2 regions of the Acidaminococcus sp. AM05-11 genome follow, and region 1 is predicted to be linked to the other one. Evidence: a T-box and tRNA genes for the amino acid it is inferred to sense, from the RefSeq annotation. Region 1 holds a T-box; the other holds one or more tRNA genes.
What was found. A T-box is a leader RNA that pairs with one kind of tRNA and senses whether it is charged. The one in region 1 lies ahead of thrS (threonine--tRNA ligase), so its partner is inferred to be a tRNA-Thr.

Region 1 (4,372 bases):
ACCAGTGACTTTAAAACGTTTCGCAGCGGATCTGCGGGTTTTCATTTTCGGCATAATTGACTTCCTCCTTGTTATTTGGCGCTTTTAGGTGCCACAATCATAATCATGTTGCGGCCCTCGAGTTTGGGTTTTCTTTCAACCACAGCAATTTCCTGCAGTTTATCCGCCATTTTATTCAGTAATTCTTCACCCAGTTCAGGGTGGGTCAATTCCCGGCCTCTGAACATAATGGTCACTTTTACCTTGTCACCGCTTTCCAGGAAGCGGACGGCGTTTTTGGTTTTAACGTCAAAATCGTGGTCTTCGATGCGGATACGCAGTTTAACTTCCTTTACATCGATCACTCTCTGGCGCTTACGGGCTTCTTTTTCCCGTTTTTGCTGTTCATACTGGTACTTACCATAATCCATAATCCGGCATACCGGCGGTTTTGCTTTCGGAGCAATTTCCACCAGGTCCAGATGCCGTTGTTCAGCCAGATTCAGGGCCTCACTCAAGGACATAATACCCAGCTGTTCACCATCAGCAGAGTTCACGCGGACTTCTCTAGCACGAATCTCTTCATTAATTCGCAGTTCTTCTTTCGCTATGACTGCTCACCTCCATCAGTTAATCACAACTTCTCAAATTCTCAAAAATAAAAAACGGGCGAACCAAAGTCCACCCGTTCAAAATACGTATCAATGACCCTGTCGAGCGTTGCCGCAAGGTGAGAAGCAGGTGGCCTCTACTTGGTTACTTGATTATAATACCACAGAGGCCCCCCACTGTCAACCGTATTTCTTATTTTTTGTTTTTGATTTCATCCAACAGTTTGGCCGTGAAAGCATCTACGTCCATAGCCCCTTGGTCCCCTTCGCTGCGGCTGCGGACGGAAACCGTGTTGCTTTCCACTTCCTTCTCGCCGATAACCAGCATATAAGGAACCTTCTTGACCTGGGCTTCCCGGATCTTGTAGCCAATCTTTTCATTCCGGTCATCCAGATGTACCCGTACGTTCAGGGCCAGCAGCTTGTCCGTTACCTTCTTGGCGTAGTCATTGTACTTGTCCGTAATGGGCATTACCCGAACCTGTTCCGGAGCCAGCCAAGCCGGGAAAGCACCGGCATAGTTTTCAATCAGGATACCAATGAAGCGTTCAATGGACCCATACACCACTCTGTGGATCATAACCGGACGATGTTTTTGCCCGTCTTCGCCAGTATAGGTCAGATCGAATTTTTCCGGCAGCAGCATATCCAGCTGGATGGTGCCGCACTGCCAGGTCCGGCCAATGGAATCCTTCAGATGGAAGTCGATCTTGGGGCCGTAGAAAGCGCCGTCGCCTTCATTGATGGTGTACTTCAGGCCGAAGTCGTCCATGGCTTTTTTCAGGGCGCCGGTGGTCATTTCCCAGGTAGCGTCGTCACCCATGGAGTTGTCCGGACGGGTGGACAGTTCTGCATGGTAGGTCAGGCCGAAGGTAGCGTATACTTCGTCAAACAGCCGGATGGTTTCTTGGATAACGCTTTCAATCTGGCTGGGCATCATGAAGATATGGGCATCATCCTGGGTGAAGCAGCGTACCCGGAACAGGCCGTGCAGGGCACCGGACAGTTCATGGCGGTGTACCAGGCCCAATTCGCCCACCCGCAGGGGCAGTTCCTTGTAGGAGTGGGGCGTGTTGGCGTAAACCAGCATGCCGCCGGGGCAGTTCATGGGTTTAATGGCGTAATCCTGGTCATCAATCTTGGTGAAATACATATTTTCCTTGTAATGATCCCAGTGACCGGAGGTTTCCCACAGCTGCCGGTTCATGATCATAGGAGTCATAACTTCCTGATAGCCATATTTTCTATGAACTTCTCTCCAGTAATCAATCAGCGTATTGCGGATGATCATGCCGTTGGGCAGGAAGAACGGGAAGCCGGGGCCGTAATCGCTGAGCATGAAGATACCCAGTTCCTTGCCCAGTTTCCGGTGGTCGCGCTTGGCAGCTTCTTCCATCATATGCAGGTATTCTTCCAGTTCTTCTTTGGTGGCAAAAGCCGTACCATAAATACGCTGGAGCATCTTGTTGTGTTCATCGCCGCGCCAGTAGGCACCAGCAATGCTCATAAGCTTGAACGCCTTTACACGGCCCGTGGAGGGGCAATGCGGGCCGGCACACAGGTCGGTGAAGTCGCCCTGGGTATAGGTGCTGATAACGGCATCTTTCGGCAGGTCTTCAATCAGTTCCACCTTGTAGGGTTCATCTTTTGCCTTGAATTTGGCCAAAGCTTCTTCCCGGGGCAATTCATTGCGCACCAGAGGATAGTTGGCTTTGATGATTTTGCCCATTTCTTTTTCAATGGCAGCCAAATCTTCCGGCGTAAAAACGTGTTCACTGTCCAGGTCATAGTAGAAGCCTTTGTCAATGGCAGGGCCAATGGCAAACTTCGTGCCCGGGAACAGATGCTGAATGGCCTGGGCCATGACATGGGAAGCCGTATGGCGAATGGCATGGAGGCCTTCTTCAGAATCCGGAGTAACGAATTCCACCTGGGCATCGTGGTCCAGGGTATCGCTCAAATCTTTGTTGACACCGTCAACCTTGGCCAGCAGGGCTTGTTTGCCCAGTTTCTGGGACAGGCTCTTGGCAATGGACAGCAAGCTGCTGCCTACTTCAACTTCTTTTACACTGCCATCCAGCAGTTTTACTTGAATCATTGACATGATAGTTCCTCCTCTATTCTTAGCCAGGCAAAACAAAAAACCCGTCCCTGTAATAGGGACGGGCCTAAGCTCGCGGTTCCACCCTGATTGGTTCGACAATACGAACCCTCTCGGACCCTTTAACGCAGGATTACGATCTGGCTTACTATTGGTTCAGCAGATGGTTTGAAGGTGGTTACCTGCCACTTATCCGGGTCGGTTCTCAGCATTCCGACTTCTCTGTACAGCATCTATGACAGCTTGTCCTTCGCATTACCTTTGGCTTTTGAAATTGGCTTAATTATACCACGGGAGAAAATATTGTCAACCCCGGAGAACCATTTTCCAAAAATAATCCCCTACGGGAAGCTTTTTGGAATAAAATGTAACATTTCATACATAGAAAGTACAATCTAAAAAAATGCTGAAAATTCTACTGCCTTCCAGTTTCCCCTACGCCCCCCACTCTGCTACAATCCATCTTATAAAGGGGGAGTTCAAATGGATCGTTCTGATACTATGCATACCATGTATGACAAAAAGGGCCCTGTGGTGGCCAAGAATTTTGAAAAACGGGGCTTTGCAGCCTATTACTGTCCCACCCAGGAAGAAGCTCTGTCCAAGGCCATTTCTCTGATTCCAGCCACGGATGTGGTTTCCTGGGGCGGCACCGTTTCTGCCACCCAAATCGGCCTGCTTGACTACGTAAAGGCCCACAACAAGGTGATTGACCGGGATACCGCCAAAAATCCTGCGGAAAAATGGGAGCTGATGCGCCAGGCCCTGCTCTGCGACACCTACATTATGGGCAGCAACGCCGCCACCGAAGACGGCCAGCTGTTTAACGTGGACAACAACGGCAACCGGGTAGCCGCCCTGTGTTTTGGTCCCAACCAGGTTCTGGTCATTTTGGGCATGAATAAATTTGCCCCCACCCTGGAAGCCGCCATTGCCCGGGCCCGTTCTGTGGCTGCCCCCATCAACACCCAGCGCTTTGCCATCAAAACACCCTGTCTGGTCAATGGCATGTGTGCCGATTGCCTGAGCCCCGACAGCATCTGCAACCAGTTGGTCCACACCCGCCGCAACGGCGGCCCCAAAGGCCGGATCAAAGTGATTCTGGTAGGAGAAAATCTGGGCTATTGAAGCCAAAATCCTATAAAAGGCTGTCCGTACTTGGGCAGCCTTTTTTGATTTTCCAGCTTGGTGAATTGGAGACTTCCTGATTTTCCGCTTTTTCCCGGGGTCTCACAAGGCGCCGGCTTTTACCCAAAATTAGCCCCTCAGAAGGCTGTTTATCTCTTCGTTGGCCAGTTCTTGCGCCTGCTGCCGTCTCCAATTCAGTTCCCGCGCATACTCCTGCTCGTCCAGCCCTTCCGGAATGTCCCGTTTCAGGATTTCCAGGGTCTCCTGTTCCCGTTCTTCCACATCGTCAAGGAATTTCTCCAGACTGGCCTGGGGATGTTTCAGCTCTTTTAAGAGTCTCGGATTATAATCCTTCAGGTCCTCAATCAACGCTTTCGCTCTGCTGCTGTTTTTACCCATTTCTCTCGCCTCCAAATTGTCTAAAATACCATTTCGTTTATTTCAAGCCTGGAAATTTCAGGTTTAAAATAAATTTTTATAGAAAAAGCCGATTCCCCAATCCCCATACCTACCCTACATCCACATTTCTTTTTGAAGCAATCACATGTTCCAC
Region 2 (4,372 bases), on a different contig from region 1:
AGGAAGGGCTCCGCCGCCGGGCTGAGCAGCGCCTTCAGGTCCTCCACGGTCACCCGCTCATGGCACAGGGCCCGGCGCACGTCCACCGCCGTATAGGCGCTGGGGTCATAGGACTCCATTTGGCTGATAACCTTTTCCCGAACCTCCGACTGGAGCTGCTCCATGCCGGGCAGGTATTCCATCGGGTCCTTCCGGCAGGAAGGGTCGTTTTCCAGTTGGTGTTTCCGTTTCAGGGCAGCCGGGGTTAGATTCTTGCCGTCCACCAAAAATTGATTTTCTTCTTCCATCAGGCATCCTCCCGCAAAAAGCCAGTCAAGGGATCGCTGGAGGCGGCGCCCCGGCTGAGCACCCGTCCCAGGCCGGACAGATACGCTTTCCTACCGGCTTCCACCGCGCTGCGGAAGGCCTGGGCCATGAGAGGTAAATCCCCGGCAGTGGCCAGGGCGGTATTTACCATTACCGCAGCGGCCCCCATTTCCAGGGCTTCACAGGCCTGGGAAGGCCGGCCAATGCCCGCGTCCACAATGATGGGCAGGTCAATTTCGTCCAGGAGGATCTGGATAAAGTCCCGGGCGGACAGGCCCCGGTTGGAGCCAATGGGCGCAGCCAGAGGCATAACAGCCGCAGCCCCGGCACTGACAAGGTCCCGGGCCGCATTCAGGTCCGGGAACATATAGGGCAGCACCACAAAGCCGTCCTGGGCCAGAAGTTCCGTGGCCTTGATGGTTTCCTGGTTGTCCGGCAGCAGGTACCGGCTGTCCCGCATGATTTCAATTTTCACGAAGTTCCCGCAGCCCAGTTCCCGGGCCAGTTTGGCAATGCGCACCGCCTCCTGGGCATTCCGGGCGCCGGAGGTATTGGGCAGCAGGGTTACGTCTTGGGGAATGTACTGAAGGATATTGTCCTGTCCAGTGGTATTGGTCCGGCGGACCGCCAGGGTAATCATTTCGGCACCGGCGTCCTGAATGGCCGTTTGAATTAACGGCAGGGAATATTTCCCCGAGCCCAGAATAAAGCGGGAATGGAAGATTTTGCCTCCCAGCTGCCAAGTATCATTTGCGTTCATAGTATTCATCCTTTCCAATTTTTTCTGTTTCTCCAGCTAGCAGCTGAAGCACCGTAAGGGCCTCCTGGGCCGCACACAAATTGACCCGGGCCCCGTAGAGCCCGTCTCCGTCCCGGATATCCGCCGTCCTGTCCCCGCACAGGTAAAAATGAGGGGACAGTTTGCGCACCCGGACCCGGTTGCCGGAGGAAAAGCCGGCCATACCGGAGGCGGCCACCAGCACCGCCTGGGGAAAGCACTCCCGGACCGTATTGCACAAAAGTGCCTTTTCCCGGGGCCCGTCAAAGGCTTCTACAATCAAGTCATAGCCGGCCAGCTCCTGGGGGATATTTTCCGCCGTCAGCCGCAGGATCCGGGGCACCAACTCTGCGTAGGGGGTAATCCGCCGCAGGCTCGCCACCAGGGCCTCCGCCTTGTACTGGCCCAGCTGGTCCATAAAATACAGCTGCCGGTTGAGATTGGTGGCTTCCACCCGGTCGTCGTCCACCAGCCGTAGGTGTCCTACCCCAGCCCGGACCAAAAGCTCCGCTACCCGGGAGCCTAGGCCCCCCAGCCCGCAAATGGCCACCCGGCCCTGGCGGAATTTGGCCTGACGCGCCGCTCCGTGGCGGCTTTCCAGGGCGTCAAACCATTCTTTTTGGCTGAGCATCTCAGCCCCCGCCTACAAACGACACGATCTCCAGCACGTCTTCCGGCTGGAGCAGCACCGAGGCATACTGGCTTTTGGGCACAATGTCCCCGTTTCGTTCCACGGCTACGTTGCCCAGGTCGATCTGCCGCTCCCGAAGGTACGCCAGCAGGGTCCGGCCCTCAGCCTTTTCTTCTTTTCCATTGATTCGCATTTCCAAGGCCTCCTTGTTTTGGGACAACAAAAAAGAGAAGCCACCTGAATCCGGGTAACTTCTCTTGCCGTTTTGCTCGTTTGCATCCCTACGTTGGCATTATCCAAATCAGGTTCACGGGTCGAAGGGCCTACCTTCCTCTCAGCCTGTCCGGCATTTCTGCCTGCAAGCTCCCCTGCCCTGCGGTTTTCACCGCCGGCTTCTCTATTCTGTTTGCTTTTGATTATACCGCTATTTTCTGGAAATTGCAAAAAACAGGTTAACTTTATACGCTCCCAAAATCTTCCGTTTGCCGCCCGAAAAATACAGATCAGGCCTTGAAAAAAAGCGGAAAACATGGTAAAATACTCTCCATGAATGCTACTGTAGCTCAGTTGGTAGAGCATCTCATTCGTAATGAGAGGGTCGTAGGTTCGAATCCTATCAGTAGCTCCATTTTTTTACCCTTTTTTGGACCTGCCGGGTTTCCGGTCTCCCCAGGGAGACGGAGACCTGTTTTTTTATGCCCCAAAACGGCTCTTTTCTGGGAGGATTTCGCCCCACCCTTCCTGCTATACTGAAAGTATGGAAAAACGCAGGATTGCCCCCTGCCCTGGCAGGAGGCAGCAAAGGAGGAGCCTATGGATATTACAGAGATCATCAAGGAAAAATTGGCAGACCGCAGCCTGCACCAGCGGGACCTGGCGGAACGGACGGGCATCCGGAAGGACTCCCTGTCCCTGTACGTGAACCGGAAGCGGGAGCCCAATCTGGAAACCCTGCTGCGGATTTTGGAGGGGCTGCATTGCAGCCTGGAGGTCCGGGATGAGGAAACCGGGGAAACCTACCAGGTGGCCGCCGGGGATTAATTTCCCCAAACACTTACCTGGGAGGATTTCACCCCACCCTCCCTGCTATACTGAAAGTAAGGGAAGCTGTAGGGCCTGGCTAAAGCCGGATTGGGGAATCCGGGGCGCCGGGCCCACCAGAAAGGATGGATGCCTATGGAAGATTGGGAAGAAGATAAATACCTCAAGAAAAAACGCCTGTCGGTGCGCATGGAGGAGGAGCCCCTCCGGCGGTTTGGGGAGCTCTGCCGGCAGCAGGGCACTACCCCCAGCCACGTGATCCGGGATTTCATCTTCCGGTTTATTGCCCGGAACTCAAAAACCCCCAGGCAGGGGAACGCTTCTGGGGAAAGCAAAAAAACAGGATGTGTGACCACCAGGGTCATACATCCTGTTTTTGCTTTATCATAATTGAATCAGCTTGAAGACGCAGCCGTTTGTGTCCATGACCCGCTGGGCCAGCCGCTGGCCCCGTTCCACATCGGCGGTAAAGCAGATTTCCGTTTCCCCGATGCCTTCCGTCTGGGCCAGTCCCCGGGCCGCCAGGTCCTCGATGGCATCCTGGGTGGTCCGCTCTGCCGGGTCCAGAATGGTCACCTGGGATCCCAGGGCCTTTTGCAGCTCTTCCCGGACGAAGGGATAATGGGTGCAGGCCAGGAGCACCGTATCCACGTCATGGGCCTTCAGGTCGTCGGCATATTCCTGTACGGCGCTGGCCAGTTCCGGAGTGCCAAATTTCTCCCCTTCAATCAGGGGCACAAATTTAGGGCAGCCCTGCCCAAACACCTGGATTTCCGGGTCCATGGCCTGGATTTCCCGTTTATGGGCCCCGGTGGACACCGTAAAGTCCGTGGCCACAAAGCCCACCCGTTTGTTCTTGGTTACGCCTTTCACCATCCGGGCGCCTTTGGCCATACCGATAACGGAAAAGTCATACCCGTTTTGGATCACGTCCTTACCCAGCACCGTAATGGTGTTGCAGGCCACCACCAGCTGCTTGATGTGCCGTTTGTCCAGGTAGGCGGTCATATCCCCTACAAATTCAATGATCTGTTCCCGGGACCGGTTGCCATAGGGCGTCCGTGCCGTATCCCCGATAAAGATAAAATCCTCGTGGGGCATTTTTGCCCGGAGCCATTTCAGCACCGTCAAGCCCCCTACTCCTGAATCGATTACGCCAATGGGTTGTTTCTTATCCATCTGTATGCCCCCTCTTTAGACTGCCGCGCCGGCAGGTTCGTTCACCTTCTATTATACCGCAAAGCAATCCTGTATTTACAAAAAATTCAGCAGCGGTCCAAAAGACCGCTGCCAGTTGTTGCAAAGCTGGGTGCTGAAGAAAAAATAAACGGACAAATTTCTCCGTTTTCCCCTTTAGCCCATAAAAAAACAGGTGCAGTTCTCACCACACCTGTACGCTTTTAGGCCAGGCTCTTTAAGAATATGGACAGGCCGTTGGCTGGCAGCTGTCCCGGTGCCGAAGCTTTGCCGGCAGTGCCGAAGGTAATGCAGGAACCGAAGGCTTCGCCGCAGATCCTGCTGATGACGCCCTTGTGCCCCATGGACATGGTAATCACCGGCGTTTCATCGTGTTCTTCCTTCATGGTCAGGGTGGCATCCAACAGGGTCAGCACATC

Region 2: it has a tRNA-Thr gene. The T-box ahead of thrS (threonine--tRNA ligase) is inferred to sense a tRNA for this amino acid. The anticodon was not compared.

The regions. Positions count from the first base shown of each region.
Region 1 covers NZ_QRMX01000002.1:93,724-98,095, forward strand. Annotated here, with positions in the region: gene rpmI (50S ribosomal protein L35) at 1-54, opposite strand, end outside; gene infC (translation initiation factor IF-3) at 72-575, opposite strand; ribosomal protein L20 leader region at 631-739, opposite strand; gene thrS (threonine--tRNA ligase) at 784-2,688, opposite strand; T-box leader at 2,746-2,956, opposite strand; gene DW089_RS01625 (lactate utilization protein) at 3,175-3,819, shown strand; gene DW089_RS01630 (hypothetical protein) at 3,949-4,218, opposite strand.
Region 2 covers NZ_QRMX01000004.1:125,794-130,165, reverse strand. Annotated here, with positions in the region: gene thiH (2-iminoacetate synthase ThiH) at 1-287, opposite strand, end outside; gene DW089_RS03820 (thiazole synthase) at 287-1,066, opposite strand; gene thiF (sulfur carrier protein ThiS adenylyltransferase ThiF) at 1,053-1,715, opposite strand; gene thiS (sulfur carrier protein ThiS) at 1,717-1,908, opposite strand; TPP riboswitch at 1,977-2,094, opposite strand; tRNA gene DW089_RS03805 (tRNA-Thr) at 2,268-2,343, shown strand; gene DW089_RS03800 (helix-turn-helix transcriptional regulator) at 2,529-2,756, shown strand; gene DW089_RS03795 (hypothetical protein) at 2,892-3,146, shown strand; gene murI (glutamate racemase) at 3,141-3,935, opposite strand; gene aroD (type I 3-dehydroquinate dehydratase) at 4,157-4,372, opposite strand, start outside.